Regions from separate parts of the Weizmannia sp. CD-2023 genome, predicted to be linked through region 3. Evidence: riboswitches for the same ligand, from Rfam matches in the RefSeq annotation. Region 3 holds a riboswitch; each other region holds the start of a gene.
What was found. Region 3 has a riboswitch for thiamine pyrophosphate ahead of tenA (thiaminase II). Riboswitches for the same ligand answer to the same signal wherever they lie in the genome.

Region 1 (6,344 bases), on a different contig from region 3:
CGGCTTGCAGGCATGCTCTGGGTGCAGCGTTTTCTACTCCTAACCTGCCTCAGCAAAAGGCGGCTGATGTTTTACGCCGGGTTCTTCACGAAGTTGCAGTGAGCCTTCCTTCTGCTTCACATCAAAAAATTACAGGCAAACCATGCAAAAAAACCGCAGACCATACAGCTGCGGTTTTTTTCGAATTCTTACAGGAAGGAGCGGTGCTTGAAATTCGGGAATAGATCCGGAAGTTGTTAACAAACGCCAACATTTACCGCCCCATTCACCCGGATTCCTCGTATTCAAACGCTACCGGAAGTAAATGTTGTCTTCACTTCCGGTCATTTTGGTTTCTTATTGATTTTCTAAGTTGACAAAAGCCTTTTCGGGATTGACATGTGTTTTTGTGATTTTTGCCTGGTACAGCCAATCCGAAACGTCTTGCCATTTTTTTGGGTCCTGATCGGCAATAGTTTTATTTTTCTCGTCCATCTTCGGCAGTAAAATGTGCAGGCTCTTCGTTTCCACATTTTTATCCAGCGGTGAGGAGGCATCTTCATGTTTTAACAAAATGGCAAGCGCCTTTTCCGGATGTTTTTTGACATATTGCTGGCCTTTTTCGGCAGCAGCAAGAAATTTTTTAAAAATGTCTGGCTGCTGTTTCAGCTTATTTTCGTTTGCGATGAAAACGAGTTCGTCATAATCCGGAACGCCGTATTTTGCCGGATTGAACGCTCTAACGGGTACGCCCTCCTTTTCCAGCAGCAGCTGTTCATGATTGACAAAACCGCCGACGATCGCATCAGTTTTATGGGCTGTCAGAGCAGGGATTAAATCATAGCCAACATCCACTGTTTTCACCTTGTCCGGATCGCCCCCGTCTGCTTTGACCATTGTCCGCACGGCTGCTTCTTCCAGCGGAATGGAAGAGTAGCCGACCGTTTTGCCCGCCAGGTCTTTCGGTGAGCGGATGCCGCTTGAAGCCGGCACCATCACACGGTTCAGCGTATGGCGGACGACGGTGCCAAAAGATTGGACCGGAATCTTCTCATCGCGCGCGATTAACACTTGGGGTTGATAACTTAATGCAATATCAATTCGATTCGCAGCCGCAAGTTTTAACGGGTCATTTGTGTCAGAAGGCATTTTGATGCTGACATCAAGGCCCTGCGCTTTAAAATAGCCTTTTTCCTGGGCTACATAAAGAAAAGAATGAACCGCATTTGGATACCAATCCAGCATGATCGTTACTTTTTGCACATGTTTCGTTGCTTGCTGCGAATGATTGCTGCAGGCACCTAGGAAACATGCGAGCACAGCGGCCATTATCCATCGTTTTTTCATTGAAAATCCCCCTAAATTTTTGTTCTGTTTTTCAATAAGCCTTTTTCCATCCCATAAATAAGCAAAAATAATCCCATGCCGAACGCAGCCAAAAGAAAAACGGCCGAAAAAACTGCGTCCGACTGCAAATATCCGGACATTCGCTTGCTAAAAAATCCAAGCCCCGCAGTTGCGCCAAGCCACTCCCCGATCGCTGCCCCGCTGACACAATATACAACCGATAATTTCAAGCCGGATAAAAATTGAGGAAGAGCCATTGGGACAGAAAGTTTTCGAAAAATATCCCAGCGGCTGGCGCCCATTGTCCGAAACAAATTCAAATAGGCGGAATCAACGGTTTTTAATCCGTCAAAAGTGCTGATTACAATCGGAAAGATAGCCGTTAACACAATGATCGCTACCTTGCTCCAAACTGAATAACCGAACCACATCATAAAAACAGGTGATACGGCGACAAGCGGGATCGTTTGCGAAATAACAAGAAACGGATAAAAGATTTTTTCAGCCATTTTGGAAACATACATGAGGACACCGATCATCACTCCACCCGCAACGGATAAAAGAAAACCGATGCCGACTTCCTCCACTGTCGCTGGCAAATGCACATTTATTAATTGCCTGTGATTTTCTATGAAAGATGCATAGATTTGGGAAGGGGACGGCAAAATGAAAGACGGGATCATCCCTTTCTGTATGACCCACTGCCAGATGGCTATCAAGACTAGCATCGTAACGCAAAAAAGTCCGTAATCCCCCAGCCATTTTCGCCACTTCATTTAGGAAACCTCCTTTCATCCAAACTTCCAATATGTATAAGCTGCAAACCGTTCCAAAGCCCGTTCAACCATTTGAATTTTTTCCTGCTATAGCAATCTTCCACCTACTTTTTGTTTTTATTTCTTCCTGCCCGTCGTCATTGACGGGGTTTTTCCGGTTACCGCCCTAAAAGCAGCTATTTTCCCTCCCTTCCAACAGAAAAAAGCCAGGCCTGTAAAAGACCTGACTTTAATAAGCAAGAAAATTTTCACAAATCCCTACTTTCCTACGCCGGCATGATCCGGATCAGGTCCAAAGGGTTGAAAAACCAACTGTTTTTCTCTCAGCCCGCCAATCCGGGCACCCCTAGTAGTCTGAAATATTCACTTTTTTCTATTATAGGCTTTCTATTTGCTTGTGTAAAGTGGTGCAGGCTTTTTTCTATGGTAATTGGTTCGATAGTCAGGGCTCCTGTTTTTACCAAAAAACCCGGGAAAAAAAGCAAAAAAACTTTTAATCATCATGATTTGCCTCTTATTCACGATATATAAGCTCATTTAACGCTTCATTCCGTCATCGTAAACTGAATAGATAGCCATTCAGATATTTATACGACAGCGGCTGCGGTTGCAAGTGCTGACGGAAACAACCACATCGCCCCCTCTTCTCGTGCTTGTATGCTCACAAAAAAACCAATTTTATGAAAAAGATGAAAATAGTCTTGTTAAATGACACAAATGTCGCTTATAATTATAAAAACGACACATGTGTCATTTAAGGAGGAGCATAATGAAGCATTCGCTTTTTAAAAATCATTCCTTTCTATTCTTAATCAGTGCGCAAACCGTTTCAAATCTTGGCGACTGGCTGCATCTTGTTGCATTGTTTGCATTAGTGGCATTTAAGTGGCACGCTGACCCGATTGCAATGGCAGGCATTACATTATGCATGGTGCTGCCGTCAATTTTATTTGGATCCCCTGCCGGCTGGCTGGCAGACCGGTTTAACCGTAAAGTGCTGATGAGCTTCTCGGATTTCGCCCGCTGCGGTTGTGTGCTCGGGATTGCTTTTTCCGTTTCGCTTTGGCAAGTTTATATCTTTCTATTTTTTTTGGGCTTTTTCTCAGCCGTCTTCACCCCTGCAGAAAGCGGCCTGCTTCGCCAAGTTGTTGGTGAAAACCAAATACAGGCGGCAATCGGCACAAGCGAGATGATCAATAACAGCGCCAAAATCATCGGGCCGGTAGCAGGCGGCGCATTGATCAGCCTGACCGGAATCAAAGGCGCTTTTTATCTTGATGCCATTTCTTTCTTCCTCTCCGCCCTCCTGCTGTTTGGAATCAAGGCGCCAACATTACAGAGCCCGGTAAAAAGTGATCTAGAACATCGGGAAAAGGTCGCGCTAACTGAAGGATTTCGCTTTCTCTCCGGTTTTCCCGTGTTAAAAATGGGTCTGATCGTTTTTTGTACCATGATACTGGCCTTGCAAATTTCTGATTCCCAGGCCATGATATTAATAAGGGATATCAAGAACGCAACGGTCCATTTTGCGAGCTGGTGTATTGCGGCAAGCGGTTTTGGCATGCTTACTGCTTCCGTGCTGTTTACGAAAATAAAGTTAGGGGAGAAATTAATCACTTTAAAAATCAGCCCCGCCATACTTGGTTTGGGGTGTATCATAGTAAGTACGGGTACCGGCTGGCCGATCGGCATCATTGAAGCCGTTTACCCTTGCGTCTTTTTTCTGATGGGTTTTTCTTTTACAATGGCTGCCATTCCTTTCGATGTGCTCGTCCAAAAGAAAACGCCTGAAACGCATACCGGAAGAGTGTTCGGTACCATCAACAGCCTTTCTACACTCGCTGTGCTTGTTGGCATATTACTTGGAGGCTCGCTTTCAGAGTGGTTTGGCGTCCGTCTCGCATTCCTGATCTCTGGCGGAACCACTTGCCTGCTTGCTGCCGTTTCCGCAATCGCAATGAAAAAAGCAGAAAGGAAGGAAATTCATGTCGCCGAGGGTATCAAAACAACATCTTGAAGAAAGAAAAAATCATATATTGGATGCTGCGAAGCGGGTGTTTGAACGAAAAGGCTATGAACCTGTTACCATGCAGGATATCGTAAAAGAAGCCGGCATTAGCAGAGGAAATCTGTATCAGTATTTTTCCAACACAGAAGAAATCATGCAGGCGGTTATTGAAAAAAATGACGATTCATTTTATACGTATATTCAAGACCTGGCAGGCAGCCACGAAAAAATATGGGATGCCATTCAAGCCTATCAGAAAGTGGTTTGCCAAAGTTTGCCAAATCCTTACGGGATCGTAATGTATGAATACTCTGTCACCAGGTGGCGCAATCCGGAAAGAAAGGCATTTTTCCAAAAAAGGTATACCCGGGCCATGAAAAGCTTTTTAGCGCTTCTGGAAGAGGGCGTAAAACAGGGTGAATTTCATCCGGTACAGCCGCTTGAAACGATTGTCAATTTTATGGTGAACATATGGGACGGCCTGATTTTAATGGCTCAAGTGGAAGAACCAGAAAGAGTGGCAGTAGGCGGACAGCTTGAGGCGTTAAATTTATACTTAATTCAGGCTTTGCATCCCGATGAAAATGCAGACTGGCATTTGGACACCAAGATTGAACCCGGTTGATACGAACCGGGTTCAGATATAAAACGATGATGATCGTTATTTACGCAATTCGCTATATTGAATCTGAATCCTGTTTTCCGGTTTTTGATCCACTGTATATAAGATAAACAGAAAAAACCATTCCAAAGGTTTCATGAAAAGATAGACAAGGTCCGCTGACCACTTTGTACGGATATGCCTGCTGAGAGGATAACCGTATTTATCATAAATATAGCGGATGAAGTGATGCATACGCGGCATGTATTCTTCAAGTAGATGTTCGAAAGCATTCGCAACAAGCAGCTGGCGGTTCACAGGAATTCTTTTGCCGTGCCGGAGCCCTGCCCTTACCGGCTTAACGACTTTTGTGTGCCCCCTCGCTGCCACAGAACATAAATAGTGTTCGTCTCCTTTTAACATTTCCGGAGGGGGATTGGGTATCCTGGAATAGGTGAAAGAACTTGTATCTAAAAACAAACGGATAAAGCTGTCCGGCCGCTGACCAAATAATATGAGGACCATTTGGACAATAAGCAAAACAGGAAAAAAACAAATCGCCCACAATCGAGGCATTTTACTATACCGTACGGAAATTTTAAAGAGTAAAAGAAGAAATCCCTTATACTGTACAGTCTCTTTCCTCATTTTTATTGAAAACTCATTCAGTGAATCTTTTAACTTGGTGATATACAGTAAAGCAAGGCAAAATAAGCTATATTGAAATGCTCGGACGGAATACATATCCCCAAGTTTTGAGAATAGCGTATGTGTAAAATAAACAGCAGCAAACCCAATATTTAAAACCAGTATCGTACTGCTCACGACATAGATAACCGGTGAAACCCGGCCGGCATAAAAATTCAATATCAGGAACCCAGCCATGCCCAGTACAACCAACACAATCGCTGAAAAGATATGATTAGGAGCCAATGAAGCATAGCCGTCCGCCCGCCCTCCAATTTCATAAACGTGCAGCTGTTCGCCTGCCCTTGCACCATAAGCGTTCAGATAACACCCCACGATAAACAGGCAAATAAGCACGACTGCATTCACCGTATCCATTGTTTTGACTTTGATGGATGGGGCTGCTTGCGGTTCCTTTTTAAAGCTGGATAGGAATCTGGCAATCACATACACAGGAATACAGAGAACAAATAGGGCTAAAAACACAAAAAATACGGATAGAATATGATAGCCAAATCCTAGGATGTATGCCGCTGCCAGGAACAAAAGCACAACTGCAATTAAACTTATGATCACAATTGGCGCTCTGTTGTTTTTCAATGCAGTCCCCCCTATGCTAAATGAATATTTTCAAAAATGCGCCCGCGCTTCTGGCGCTTCTTTGCGATTGTATTTCCGGATAACAGTTAAATTGATTTGTTCCAGGCCTTTGGTTTCTTTCGCTATGCTTATGCGTTTTTTAAAGTGCCCCCCACCCCCTTTCTACAAAAGTCCCGTAAAAAGGCGGATTTGAAGTAAGTTTGGTCGAAAAGAATGCTGTACTGTACTCCCCTCAAAGGAAGATGAAGATAGTTCCCTTAACAACACGAAAATATATAGGAGGAGTGGAATTGAGTTAATGGATTACGGGTTGATCATCCATATTTCACAGTGTGCCGTCTTTCAA
Region 2 (6,344 bases), on a different contig from region 3:
CTTCAATGGTCCAGTATTTTTTCGGCACAAAAGACTGGATTTCCCGTTCGCGCTCGAGCACCATCGCCAATGTCGGTGTCTGCACGCGCCCGGCGGAGAGCGGATCGTTGTATTTCACGGTTAAAGCACGGGATACGTTCAATCCGATCAGCCAGTCTGCTTCGCTGCGGCAAACGGCGGAGTGGTACAGATTGTCATACTGCTTTGCCGGTTTTAACTGCTTGAATCCGTCTTTAATCGCTTTATCGGTCTGGGAAGAAATCCATAACCGTTTCACCGGTTTTCTCCAGTGCATTTTTTCCAGAATCCAGCGTGCGACAAGTTCGCCTTCGCGCCCGGCATCGGTTGCGATAATGCAGTCTTTGATGTCGCTTCTTTTGCCAAGCTGTTCGATCGCTTTATATTGCGGATAGGTCTGCCGGATTGTTTTAATTTCCATTTTATCCGGAAGAATCGGCAGGTCTTCCATACGCCATTCTTTATATTTCGGATGATAATCTTCCGGCATTTTCAGTTCGATCAAATGGCCGAGCGCCCATGTCACGATATAGCGCGGCCCTTCAATATAACGTTTTTTATTTTCCGTGCAGCCGAGGACGCGCGCAAGTTCGCGCCCGACGCTCGGCTTTTCGGCGAGTACAAGCGATTTCATTGCATAACACCTTTCTTTTATTCCTGTCTGAACAAGTATAACGCATCAAACAGGATTGATAAATCATTTCGTTTCTTCTGTTTTCACAGTGAAAATTTTGAAATGCAAACGGGCTTTTGGTAAAATGGTGGTTTGTAAGAGACAGTGTAACCTGAAAGCCTGCATTATATCTTGCAAATATAATTGGATAGGTGGTTATCAATAATGGAACAAACAAAGCCGTACAGAGTCTTATTGTATTACAAGTATGTTGAAATTGAAAATCCGGAAGCCTTTGCAGCCGAACATTTGCAGTTTTGCAAAGAGACCGGTTTAAAGGGGCGTATCCTCGTTGCCAAAGAAGGGATCAACGGCACCGTTTCCGGAACGGTTGAACAAACAACCAAATATAAAGAAAAGATGCACGCCGATCCCCGGTTCCGGGACATGGTCTTTAAAGAAGATGAAGCAGATGGCCATGCGTTTAAAAAAATGCACGTCCGCCCGCGTAAGGAACTGGTTACGCTGCGGCTTGAAAAAGATATCAATCCGAATGAAAAAACGGGAAAATATTTATCCCCGAAAGAATTTCGCGAGGCGCTGCTGGCTGAAGATACCGTTGTACTGGATGCGCGCAATGATTATGAGTATGATCTCGGCCATTTCCGCGGAGCATTGCGCCCGGATATCCGCGCTTTCCGCGAACTGCCGGGATGGGTGCGCGAACATAAAGATCAATTAAAAGGCAAAAGAATTGTGACGTATTGCACAGGCGGCATCCGCTGTGAAAAATTTTCGGGCTGGCTTTTGGAAGAAGGGTTTGAAGATGTCGGCCAACTGCACGGCGGGATTGTAACATACGGAAAGGATCCGGAAGTGCAGGGCGAGCTGTGGGACGGCAAACTGTATGTATTCGACGAACGGATTTCCGTTCCGGTCAATCGAAAAGAACATGTCGTTGTCGGCCGGGATTATTTTACGGGGGAACCGTGCGAACGTTATGTCAACTGCGCCAACCCGGCCTGCAACAAGCAAATTTTATGCTCGGAAGAAAATGAACATAAATATATGCGGAGCTGCTCGCATGAATGCCGTACCGTACCAAATAACTTATATGTAAAAGAACACGGCCTTACACCGGAAGAAGTGGCTGAACGGCTGCGCCGGATCGAAGAAGAAGACGCGGCGTTAAACCGGTAACCGGTGCGGCTTTTAACCTTACGATCCGAAAAGCGGATGGTGAAAAAGGGCATGGAAACCGTGCTCGCTCCCTGCCGGAACGATTCCTTGCTTCGGAAACGGCATTTTCTTGAAAGAAACAAGGCCTAAAGAGCGGAATGTGAAAAAGAGAAGAAAAACCGGGAACTGCTGCAAACATCCCAGCTCGGGGGCAGGGTTAACAAGCGGTGCGTTCCGGAACAGAGAAAGGATTTGGTGCAACTGGGCCAAATCCTTTTTATCTGCCTGTTTTTTGTGTAAAATGGGGAAAAATGGGCATCTTTGCCGCTTCATACGCGGTATGGCAGAGGATGAAAATCAGCGGGCAATATTTTCAGGATAGAAAGAAAGGCGGGATTTGGATGTGCGGGAGGTACACGTTAACGGCATCTGTAAATGAATTGGAAGAAAGGTTCCATGCCAAAGCTTCTTTTTCAAGCAGTGAATATGCCAAAAGTTATAATGTCGCGCCTTCGCAAATGGTGGCTGCCGTGATCAGCGCCCATGGGCAGTACAGACTCGGTTTTTTAAAATGGGGCTTGATTCCTTCCTGGGCAAAAGATCCGAAAATCGGGCATAAGATGATCAATGCCAGAAGCGAAACCGTATTTCAGAAACCGGGTTTCCGGGAGGCAGTGAAAAGGCGGCGCTGCCTCATTCCGGCCGATTCTTTTTTTGAGTGGAACCGAAAAGACGGCACCCGGGCGCCGATGCGGATCAGGCTTAAGAACAGGGGCATTTTTGCGATGGCCGGGCTTTGGGAAAAATGGATGGACCAGGAAGGGAATCCGGTCTTTACTTGCACGATTTTAACGACAAAGGCGAACAGGATGATGGCAAAAATTCACGACCGGATGCCGGTGATTTTACGCAGGGAAGATGAAGAAAAATGGCTGGACACATCGGTCACTGAGGCGGGCCGGCTGTTGCCACTCCTTTCGCAGTATGATGCAGACCTAATGGAAATGTATGCCGTATCTGAACGCGTCAATTCGCCGAAAAACAATTTTCCGGAGCTGTTATTGCCAAAAGATTAAATTTTTTGTTGAAATGTTGTGGCAAAAAGTTTATCATAAAGGTGACAATTTCATGAACGTAACCACAGGGGGAGCGTTAAGCTGAGAGTGAACGCCATGTTCTGACCCTTTGAACCTGTCCGGTTAATGCCGGCGTAGGGATGTGGAATTTCTTTTGTCCTCCCATGGTTCGTTATGTTCATGCATACCAAAAGGGGGATTTTTTTATGGGCAAATTAAGTTTACAGGCTATGATTGAAGCGGCTATTTTTGCGGCGTTCGCGCTCGTGTTGGACTTATTGCCGTCCATTAAGGTGACGTCCGCGATTTCTCTGTCGTTTGCCATGCTGCCGATTTTTGTGGTCGCTTTTCGCTGGGGATTTAAAGCAAGTGTTGCTTCCGGATTTATTTGGAGCCTGCTGCAGATCGTCACCGGTGATGCTAATGATATTCTTAACCCGCTTCAGGGCATCATGGAATATCCGGTCGCTTTTTCGTTCATCGGGTTTGCCGGGCTTTTCCGGCCGCTTGTCGAAAGAAGCTGTCGTCACTATAAAAAGGGCACGATGACTTTTTGGATATGCCTTTCCGTTCTTACCGGAAGTTTTGCCCGCTATTTCTGGCATTTCGTAGCCGGCGTGATTTTTTGGGGTTCCTATGCGCCTAAAGGACAGTCGGCGTTTCTCTATTCTCTCATCATGAATGGCGGCACGATGATTGGGAATGCGATTTTATGCGCAGCTGTTGCGGCGATTCTCTTGAATGCCGCCCCGCAGCTGCTGACAAAATACCGCAATCCGCACAGGCATGCGGCATAAAAGCAACTTGAAAACGGCAAGGCCAACTGCGCCTTGCCGTTTTCGCTGAAGGAAAGAGGCTTCATGGTAACAGGCGCCTTGTAAAGCCGGCAGTCCGGTTTTTACTGCTTTTTCGGTTGATGATAGGAGGCTACGGGTAATGCTTTCGAGAAACGGGAAAAGATAAATAGAAGGAAAATGAAAGAAAGGGGATTTTATGGACAAAGACATTCATCACCCGTTTGGCCACCGGGTCATCCCGATGACTTCGATTGAAAGCGGAACAGGCAGAGAATTGCTGCCGGATCTCTATTGCCTTACCATCCAAATTGTCAATGTGTGCCTGATCGGCAGGGCCGGAACCGATGCATTTGTTCTCGTGGATGCCGGCATGCCGGGTTCTGCCGAAGCGATATTTTCAGCCGTGCGGGCACGCTTCGGGGAAAAGGCAAAACCAAAAGCGGTTTTACTGACGCACGGCCATTTTGACCATGTCGGAGCGATTGCGCCATTATTGGAAAAGTGGGACGTGCCGGTTTTTGCACATCGATTGGAGTTGCCCTATTTAACCGGGCGTGAAACGTATCCGGATCCCGATCCGTCCGTTGAAGGCGGCCTGCTGGCGAAGATTTCCATGATTTATCCGAATGAACCGGTTGATCTTGGCCATGCTGTCCAGCCCCTTCCCGAAGACGGGACGGTCCCATTTTTGCCGGGCTGGAAATGGATCCATACGCCCGGCCATTCGAGAGGGCATGTGTCGTTCTTCAGGGAAGCAGACAGCGTGTTGATCACGGGGGACGCATTTATCACCGTCAGGCAGGATGAATTTTGGAAAGTGCTGGTGCAAAGGCAGGAAGTAAACGGGCCGCCGCGCTATTTTACAAATGACTGGAAAGCGGCCAAACGCTCAGTTGAAAAATTAGCTGCCTTAAAGCCGGAAACTGCTGTTTGCGGCCACGGGATCCCGATGTCTGGCTCCGGCTTGCGGAAAGGGCTTGAGGCCCTTGTATCCGGATTTGATGAAATCGCGCTCCCGGATCACGGGAAATACGTAGATGGCACACAATAGGCGGTTTGTTCATTGCTTCCTTCCCCGCAAAGGTTTACAATAATTTGTAAATGGATGGATATAAAGGGGCGAGAAAATTGGAAGTCAAAGATTTTATGATCCGGGATGTTATTACGGTAAAAAAAGAGACAACGATCCGGGAACTGTTAAAGGTGCTTGCCCACCACCGGATCGGCGGCGTACCGGTCGTGGACGCGGAAGGAAAGCTGCTCGGTATGATCAGCGACGGGGATGTCATCCGCTTTTTGCAGCCAAAGGCACGGACCGTTTACGATTTTTATATTACGATCGTGGTAAATGAGCAGGAAGACTTTAATGAAAAATTGGTGCACAGCCTGGACTTCCCGGTGGAAAAGATTATGAAACGGCGGGAACTGTATACGGTAAGGCCTGAAGACGATTTTGAAAATGCGCTCAGGATTCTGGCAAAACACCATTTTAAAAAGCTTCCGGTCGTCAATCAGGCAGGGCGTGTTGTCGGCGTCATCTCAAGAGGCGATATCATGCGCCAGATTACGGATAAATTGCTCAACAGCTAAATCGCAATGTTTAGACCGGCCTCCCCGGGGAAGACTATACATAACAGTCTTTCGGGGAGGTCAAATCATGAACGGAACTTCAATGCCGCAATCTCCTGAACCGTTGTGGCGCAAAACGGTCACGATGCCGCAATTTCCATCGTTAACGCAGGATATGGAAGCCGATGTGGCCGTTGTGGGTGCCGGAATGGCCGGGATTGTAACTACCTATTTGCTGGCAAACGAAGGGTATAAAACGATCCTGTTTGATGCCGGATCCATTGCAAATGGCACAAGCGGGCATACGACGGCAAAAATCACCGCACAGCACGGGCTCATTTATGATGAATTGATCCAGCATATAGGAAAAGAAAAAGCATCCCTTTATTACAAAGCAAACGAAACAGCTGCATCGTTCATTGAACAAACGATCCTGAAGCACGGGATCCGCTGTGATTTTTCGCGGCAGGATGCCTTTCTCTATACCAATTCCGATGCATATATTGAAAAACTGGAAAAAGAAATGCAGGCGTATGAAACCCTCGGCATCCCGGGAGAATGGATCGGTTCGCTGCCGGACGGGATTCCCGGGAAAAAAGCGGTGAAAATGGCCTGGCAGGCACAGTTCCATCCGCTTTCGTACTTAAAAGCACTGATTGAATATTTAATGGACAAAAATGTCCCGATTTTTGAACAAACCACTGCGAAAGATATCGATTTTGGCAGCCCATTAAAAATCAAAACGGAAAAAGGGCATACCATGACGTGCAAATACATTTGCATCTGTACACACTATCCTTTTTACAATGCGAAAGGCTTGTATTTCTCAAGAATGTATCCGGAACGTTCGTACTTGCTTGCCGTGAAACCTGTAAAACCTTTTCCGGGCGGCATGTACATTAATGCGGAGCAGCCGTCGCGTTCATTCCGGGAAGCGGAAGGAGCCGGGGAAAAACTGCTTTTGGTCGGCGGAGAGAACCATAAAACCGGCCACGGGGAACCGGAGATCCGCCACTATGAAGCATTGCAGAAGTTTGCAGAAGAAACATTCGGAATCGGGGCATTCTGCTGCCGATGGTCAGCCCAGGATAT
Region 3 (6,344 bases):
TGATGAGGAAATAAAACGCAGGCATAGCAGCCAAACGGTCATCGAGGCTTTGCAAGAAGCAGGGTTCAAAAAAATTGAAGAAGTTAAATTATGGGAAACAAGAAAGGTGCACGAAAATAAAGCGCAATTATTAAAAGACATAAGTGAAAGAACAGGAAGAAGCATTTTGTATGAACTGGATGATCAAGAACTAAGTTTGCTGACCGATTATGTCCAGAAAAAGGTGACAAAGGAAAATAACATCGTTGAAAAAGACCGGTGGACAATATGGAAGGCAACTATTTAGCTGATTGACCGCCTGCAGGGCAACGGGTAAGAACAACTACCCACTTTCCCCAATTTTGCAGGCGTAAAATTAGAAGATCCGGAAATGCATCAAAAGGGGGATGTTCAATTTTATTTACTAAATCCTGAACAATATTTATGTGTTTATGAGGCTTCCTCTATGAATAGTTATAGAGCAGATCATAACAATTATAAAGACATTGATAAAATAGATTTCCGAAAATATAAGTCCTGAAATTGAAGTATTTTTAACCAATTTCGGCCATTTCCTGGACAGTGCCGAAACGCGGCAAATTAGGGAAAGTGGCCGGTACTGCTATTTTAAGGCCGGGCCAGAATCAATACCCTTCAATGTCGCAGCAAACGCTATTGATTGAGTATCGTTTTAAAAGATGTCTCATGGCTAACCCAGATTCTGCTTAACGGATAGGACGTCCTGATATCTCACAGCACCTGAGCCATGTGGAGTGTGTTTGCATTTAAAAAATATAATGAGAAAATAAACCACAAGGCGGTGAAACGTTTTGAGAGTGAGCCGTGAAGAATTAAAGCGGATGATTGATCAAATTCCTGAACAAGATGTCCTTGAAGTGTATGATTTTATTGAATTTTTAACCTTCAAGCGGGGAGAACAAGCACTAAACGAAAAGGAAGTTGAATATCTGGCAAAAGATGAAGAAGTTGTTCGTCAGGTTCAAAAGAGTCGCGAAGATCGGCGAAACGGACGCATTTACAGCAAAGAACAGGGGCTTAAGTATCTTCGGAGATGTTTCAAGGGGTCTTAAGCGTGGACAAAGAGTATCGTGTATTTTGGTCACAAACTGCGCTGGACGAATTGAGCAATATTCGGGGATACAAACAAGAAGGCATATGCTTATTGGGGTTAGTATGAAACATAAACGCTTGGAACAAAAAGGATCGCTTGGTCAGCTTTCGTTAGCTCGTAAAAGTAACGATAAGTCGAGAAGCCCCTACTTCGAGTGACCCGTCGAAGTGGGAGTAGTTCACTGTGGAGCCATTTTTATACGTATATGTCAATTCTATTTCGTGCAATGTTTGTGCTCGCCTGAAGCGGGAGAAGGGAGAAAAATGAACAATCAATTTCGACGAGAAGATATTGACTTTTATTCAAATGGAACAAGGTGTAGCGCGTGGCTATATCTACCCAATGTAGATAAAAGATGCCCGGTAATTGTAATGGCTCATGGCTTGGGTGGAGTGCGTGAAATGCGGTTGGACGCATATGCTGAAAGGTTTGCTGCTGCCGGGTATGCCTGCTTTTTATTTGATTATCGTAACCATGGAGCAAGTGACGGAAATAAAAGACAACGGATAAATGTAAAAGAACAACTTGCAGATTGGAACTCTGCCATTGATTTCATCAAAAAGAATGATAGGATTGATGATAGTAAAATACTCCTGTTTGGAAGTTCGTTTAGTGGGGGACACGTTATAACCCTATCAGCTCATCGAATAGATATTCTTGCAACCGTGGCACAGTGCCCATATACAAACAATTTAGCTACAATGAAAACGGTCTCACCGCTATCTGCCCTAAAAATATTCCCCTTTGTCATAGCCGACGTTTTATCTTCTATTACCGGGTATCATCCGGTCATGATTAAATTGGTGGATGCGCATGGGAAAGTAGCGATGATGGCTGTTCCTGATTACAAAGAGGTTTTTAAGTTGATGCCTGAAAATTTAAAGTTTGTGAATAAAGCCCCTGCAAGAACAGTTTTAGAATTTTTTAAATGTTCACCTAGTAGATACACTAAAAATATAGAAATACCGATATTTTATGCGGTTTGTCGGAAAGATACATTAGCACCTGCTTGGGCAACCATAAAGTGTGCAAAACGCTCCAAGAAAGCAACGATTAAAGCGTACGATTGTGGACATTTCAATATTTATTTAGGTGATTATTTTGAAAATGCAATAGTAGATTATATAGACTTTTTTGATAAAATTACAAAAGGCTAGTTGGATAATCAAATGCAACAAGCTAAATAAATGAAAAAAAACATGATAAACCGTTTGCGATAAAAACGCAATCAATACGGAGGTTTATCCATGGAGTAGATTGCCACCCTTCGTGCAGAAGGAAAATCCATGCAAGTAATCGCTGATGTGGTTGGCTGTAAAAAAAATACCGTATCTCGGGAACTGAAGCGTGGTACGGGCGGCATTTGAGGTAACATCCTGTGCTTTTTTTCATATTTAACAAAAACTTAAAAGACGGGCAATAATTTTGCTGTTGCACAAAATTCGGGACTATGATATGGTAAAATTAATGAAAATGAATATTCACAATCGTCTACTAGGGGCGCCGGATTGGCTGAGAAGTACCCTTAGAACCTGATCTAGTTCGTACTAGCGTAGGGAAGTAGGTAATGAAATTACACCTGATGATTTGTAATTTATACACCCGCTTTCCGATGGAGGGCGGGTTTTTTATTTTGAAGCTGCTTAGGGCAAAGGGAGAAACCAGCCTGCAAACCGTAATCGTTTTCCCGGTAAACAAGGAGGAATCATTGTTGAAACGATCTTTTACAGAAAGGCTATATCAAAATGTCCAGCCGATTTGGGAGAAAAACCATAACCATCCTTTTGTCGTGGGACTGGGGAACGGAACTTTAGAAAGAGATAAATTTATCTATTATTTAAAGCAGGATTACGTATATTTAGTTGAGTACGCAAAACTGTTTGCCATGGGTGTTGTGAAAGCGGGTAACCTGGACATTATGACGAGATTTGCTGCGGTGCTCCATGAATCGTTGCATTTTGAGATGGAACTACACCGCCAATACGCTGCCGAGTTTGGCATTACACGCACGGATTTAGAAGCAACTCAACCAACGCCGGCCAACCTTGCTTACACGAGTTACATGCTACAAGTGGCCGCCAATGGAGGCTTGGCTGAACTTGTTGCCTGCTTGTTGCCGTGTGCCTGGGATTATTGGGAAATTGGGAAACTGCTAAAAGTAAATCATCGAGACACATTGGAGGCCAATCCTTACAAGAAATGGATCGAAACCTATTCTTCAGAAACGTTCGGCTCCGGAACGCAGTGGTTAATTGACTTAATGGACCAACTGGCAAGCGGAAAATCAGAAACGGAACTGATGGCCTTAGAACGCCATTTTCAAATGGCCTCAAAGTATGAATATTTATTTTGGGATATGAACGATAAAAAACAAGACTGGCCGGTCTGATTTTCATTCGCAACTAAAAAGGAGGGAAGGTTGGTTCTAATGAGAAAAACACAAAAAATAACAGCAACTGCAGTTATTGCAGCTATCACAACTGCATCCAGCAGCTTGATTTATATCCCGGTTGGTTTTGCAAAAATTTTTCCGGTACAGCATTTTGCCAACATACTCTCGGCTGTTTTACTCGGCCCCGGTTATGCGGTTGCACAAGCCTTTATATCCTCGCTTTTACGTAACTTGCTTGGGACAGGGAGTATTTTTGCCTTTCCGGGAAGCATGATCGGCGCGTTTTTGGCAGCTTATCTGTACGCGAAGACGAATAAGCTCATTTTTGCCTTTGTTGGGGAGGTCATGGGGACAGGCATTCTCGGTGCCCTGGCCTGTTATCCCATTGCTGTTTTTCTGCTCGGCCAAGCGTCAACGCTTTTCGGATTTATCCCTGCCTTCTTTTTAAGCTCTTTTGCAGGGGCCATTTTTGGCTATGTTTTGATAAAAGTTTTACAAAAAAATAAAGGGTGGGACAGAATGATCAATCATACCGTAAGCAACCGTAAGCTTTGAGTGAAGCACCACGGAGGATTGAAGGCATTTGCCATGGTGCATACAGGTTGCCAGCCATTGATAACCGGTCAAAATCCATGCCAGTAAAATCAGGCTCTTGAAAACAGAGCCTGATTTTGCTTGCATTATGACGGCACTCCGGCATAGTCTGAAACCTTCGCTGGCCGGATCCATTTGCCAACCGGCTCGCCTGTATACAGCCGCTATCCAGATTGAATACGAGCTTCCTCTTACATTTACATTTGAGTGAAGCACCACGGAGAATTGAAGGCATTGCCACGGCACATACAGGATGCCAGCTATTGATAACCGGCCAAAATTTATGCCAGCAAAACCAGGCTCTTGAAAACAGCAAGCTGTCTTGTGTTATTTTTATTCCTGTCCCAAAATCTGTGCCAGCAACAACAGGCTCTTGAAAACAGAGCCTGATGCTGTTGGCATTATGACGGCACTCCGGCATAGTCTGGGACCTTCGCTGGCCGGATCCATTTGCCAACCGGCTCACCTGTGATACCGCCGCCATCCAGATCAAATACGAGCTGTCCTCTTACAAAAGTTTTCGTAACCCGGCAATCAATTTTTCTGCCGATATACGGGCTGTGCTTATGGCGGTAATAGAGGTCTTCCGCACTTACCGTGTATGGCCGGTCGGGATCGAGAAAGAGAAGATCCGCATCTTTTGCGAGCGCAATTTCCCCTTTCGATTTTAAGCCAAAACGTTCGGCAGGGTTGGTTGCAATCATGCGCGTAAATTGCGTAATGGGAATATTGCGCTTTTTGACAGCCTCATCGAACATCAAATCGACATTATTCTGGCACCCGGTTATGCCGCCCCATACCTCAAAAATATTACCGGTTTCGCTGTCCTTCATTACAGGCGGGCAAGGGGAATGGTCGGATGTCAGCATATCGATTTTTCCTTGTTTCAATCCTTCCCAAAGTTTTTCCTGCTCCGCTTCGCTGCGTAAAGGCGGGGAACATTTTGCAAGCGGGCCGATTTCCACAAATTGGGCTGTTGTGATTGTAAAATAATGTGGGCACGACTCAAGGGTGACATCCTGTCCTTCGTTCCGCGCTTTCGTAATTTCTTCCACTCCTTCCGCACTGCTGACATGGACAAAATGCAGTTTGCACCCGGTTTGTTTCGCAAAATACAGCGCCCGCTTGATGGCATCCACTTCAGTAAATATCGGCCGTGTTGCAACATAATCAGCCGGGCTTGTTTTCCCTTGTTTAATCATCTCCTCTGCTAACCCATCGGTAATGGCGGCATTCTCTACATGAATCAATAAAATATGGCCAAGCTCGGCTAATTTTTTCATCCCCGCATAAAGCGTGTAATCATCTACATTTTTAAAGTCTCCCGGCAAATCGGTTCCGCAGCTGGCCATAAAACACTTATAAGCGACCACGCCGCAATCGGAAAGTTCTTTTAAGTGATCGAGATTACCGGGCACTAATCCGCCGTAAAAGGCGTAGTCCACATAGTTTTTTCCGGCGGCAGCGGCAAGCTTTTTTTCTAAAGCATCTTTTGTTGTCGTGGCAGGCAGCGCATTTAAAGGCATATCTACATACGTTGTCGTTCCCCCGGCGGCAAGCGCCTTTGTTCCGGTTTCAAACCCTTCCCATTCCGTCCGCCCCGGTTCACACATATGCACATGGATGTCGACCATTCCCGGCATCACATATTGGCCTGAAGCATCATAAACTTGTTCTGCCGTTTCCTCGATTTTATCCGCAATTCCAGCAATTTTTCCATTTTGGATGGCAAGATCAGCGATTTTAACGCTGTTTCTAAAAACAACTTTTCCATTTTTTATGAGCGTATCATATTTCATTGTGAATCCCCTCCCTGTGATTTGGTTCGAGAACGACGTTGTTTTGAAAAATTGTATCCTTTTTAAATTTTGAAAATGGAAATGCGTATTTTGACAGAATGATATAGGCTAAACCAGCCGCAACAAAGCCGATGATCCATGCCAGTTCCACTTTTGCAAGTGCGGCAGCCGCGCCAATTACTAATGAAATGACAGCCGCAGGGTTATAGCCGGAATAAGGCCCGGCTTCCGCGTACAAGTCGGCGATATTTACCTTTTGTTTTCGGAAGATGTAGTACTCAATCAATAGAATGGCTACAATCGGACCTAAAAACGCCGAGTAAGCCAGAATGAAAATGTCGAGCCCCTTTGCTGAAGAATCCCGGACAAGCACCCATGGAAAAGATGCAAAAGCAAGCAGCCCTGTAATGGTGACAGCATACTTAAATTTTAATTTCGTAAGCAATGT

Region 1: another riboswitch for thiamine pyrophosphate. It lies ahead of P9687_RS09665 (ABC transporter permease); the one in region 3 lies ahead of tenA (thiaminase II).
Region 2: another riboswitch for thiamine pyrophosphate. It lies ahead of thiT (energy-coupled thiamine transporter ThiT); the one in region 3 lies ahead of tenA (thiaminase II).

The regions. Positions count from the first base shown of each region.
Region 1 is NZ_JARTJQ010000069.1:11,744-18,087, forward strand. It holds gene P9687_RS09660 (ABC transporter substrate-binding protein) at 337-1,326, opposite strand; gene P9687_RS09665 (ABC transporter permease) at 1,338-2,102, opposite strand; TPP riboswitch at 2,349-2,460, opposite strand; gene P9687_RS09670 (MFS transporter) at 2,872-4,119, shown strand; gene P9687_RS09675 (TetR/AcrR family transcriptional regulator) at 4,088-4,735, shown strand; gene P9687_RS09680 (DUF6688 domain-containing protein) at 4,772-5,998, opposite strand; gene P9687_RS09685 (hypothetical protein) at 6,324-6,344, opposite strand, start outside.
Region 2 is NZ_JARTJQ010000017.1:7,542-13,885, reverse strand. It holds gene P9687_RS02000 (DNA topoisomerase III) at 1-652, opposite strand, end outside; gene trhO (oxygen-dependent tRNA uridine(34) hydroxylase TrhO) at 857-1,831, shown strand; gene P9687_RS01990 (SOS response-associated peptidase) at 2,212-2,886, shown strand; TPP riboswitch at 2,944-3,044, shown strand; gene thiT (energy-coupled thiamine transporter ThiT) at 3,093-3,683, shown strand; gene P9687_RS01980 (MBL fold metallo-hydrolase) at 3,880-4,734, shown strand; gene P9687_RS01975 (CBS domain-containing protein) at 4,812-5,273, shown strand; gene P9687_RS01970 (FAD-dependent oxidoreductase) at 5,341-6,344, shown strand, end outside.
Region 3 is NZ_JARTJQ010000025.1:50,571-56,914, forward strand. It holds gene P9687_RS02990 (class I SAM-dependent methyltransferase) at 1-286, shown strand, start outside; gene P9687_RS02995 (hypothetical protein) at 840-1,070, shown strand; gene P9687_RS03000 (alpha/beta hydrolase) at 1,375-2,268, shown strand; partial or broken gene P9687_RS03005 (helix-turn-helix domain-containing protein) at 2,368-2,466, shown strand; TPP riboswitch at 2,598-2,687, shown strand; gene tenA (thiaminase II) at 2,679-3,500, shown strand; gene thiW (energy coupling factor transporter S component ThiW) at 3,540-4,058, shown strand; gene allB (allantoinase AllB) at 4,499-5,896, opposite strand; gene P9687_RS03025 (NCS1 family transporter) at 5,886-6,344, opposite strand, start outside.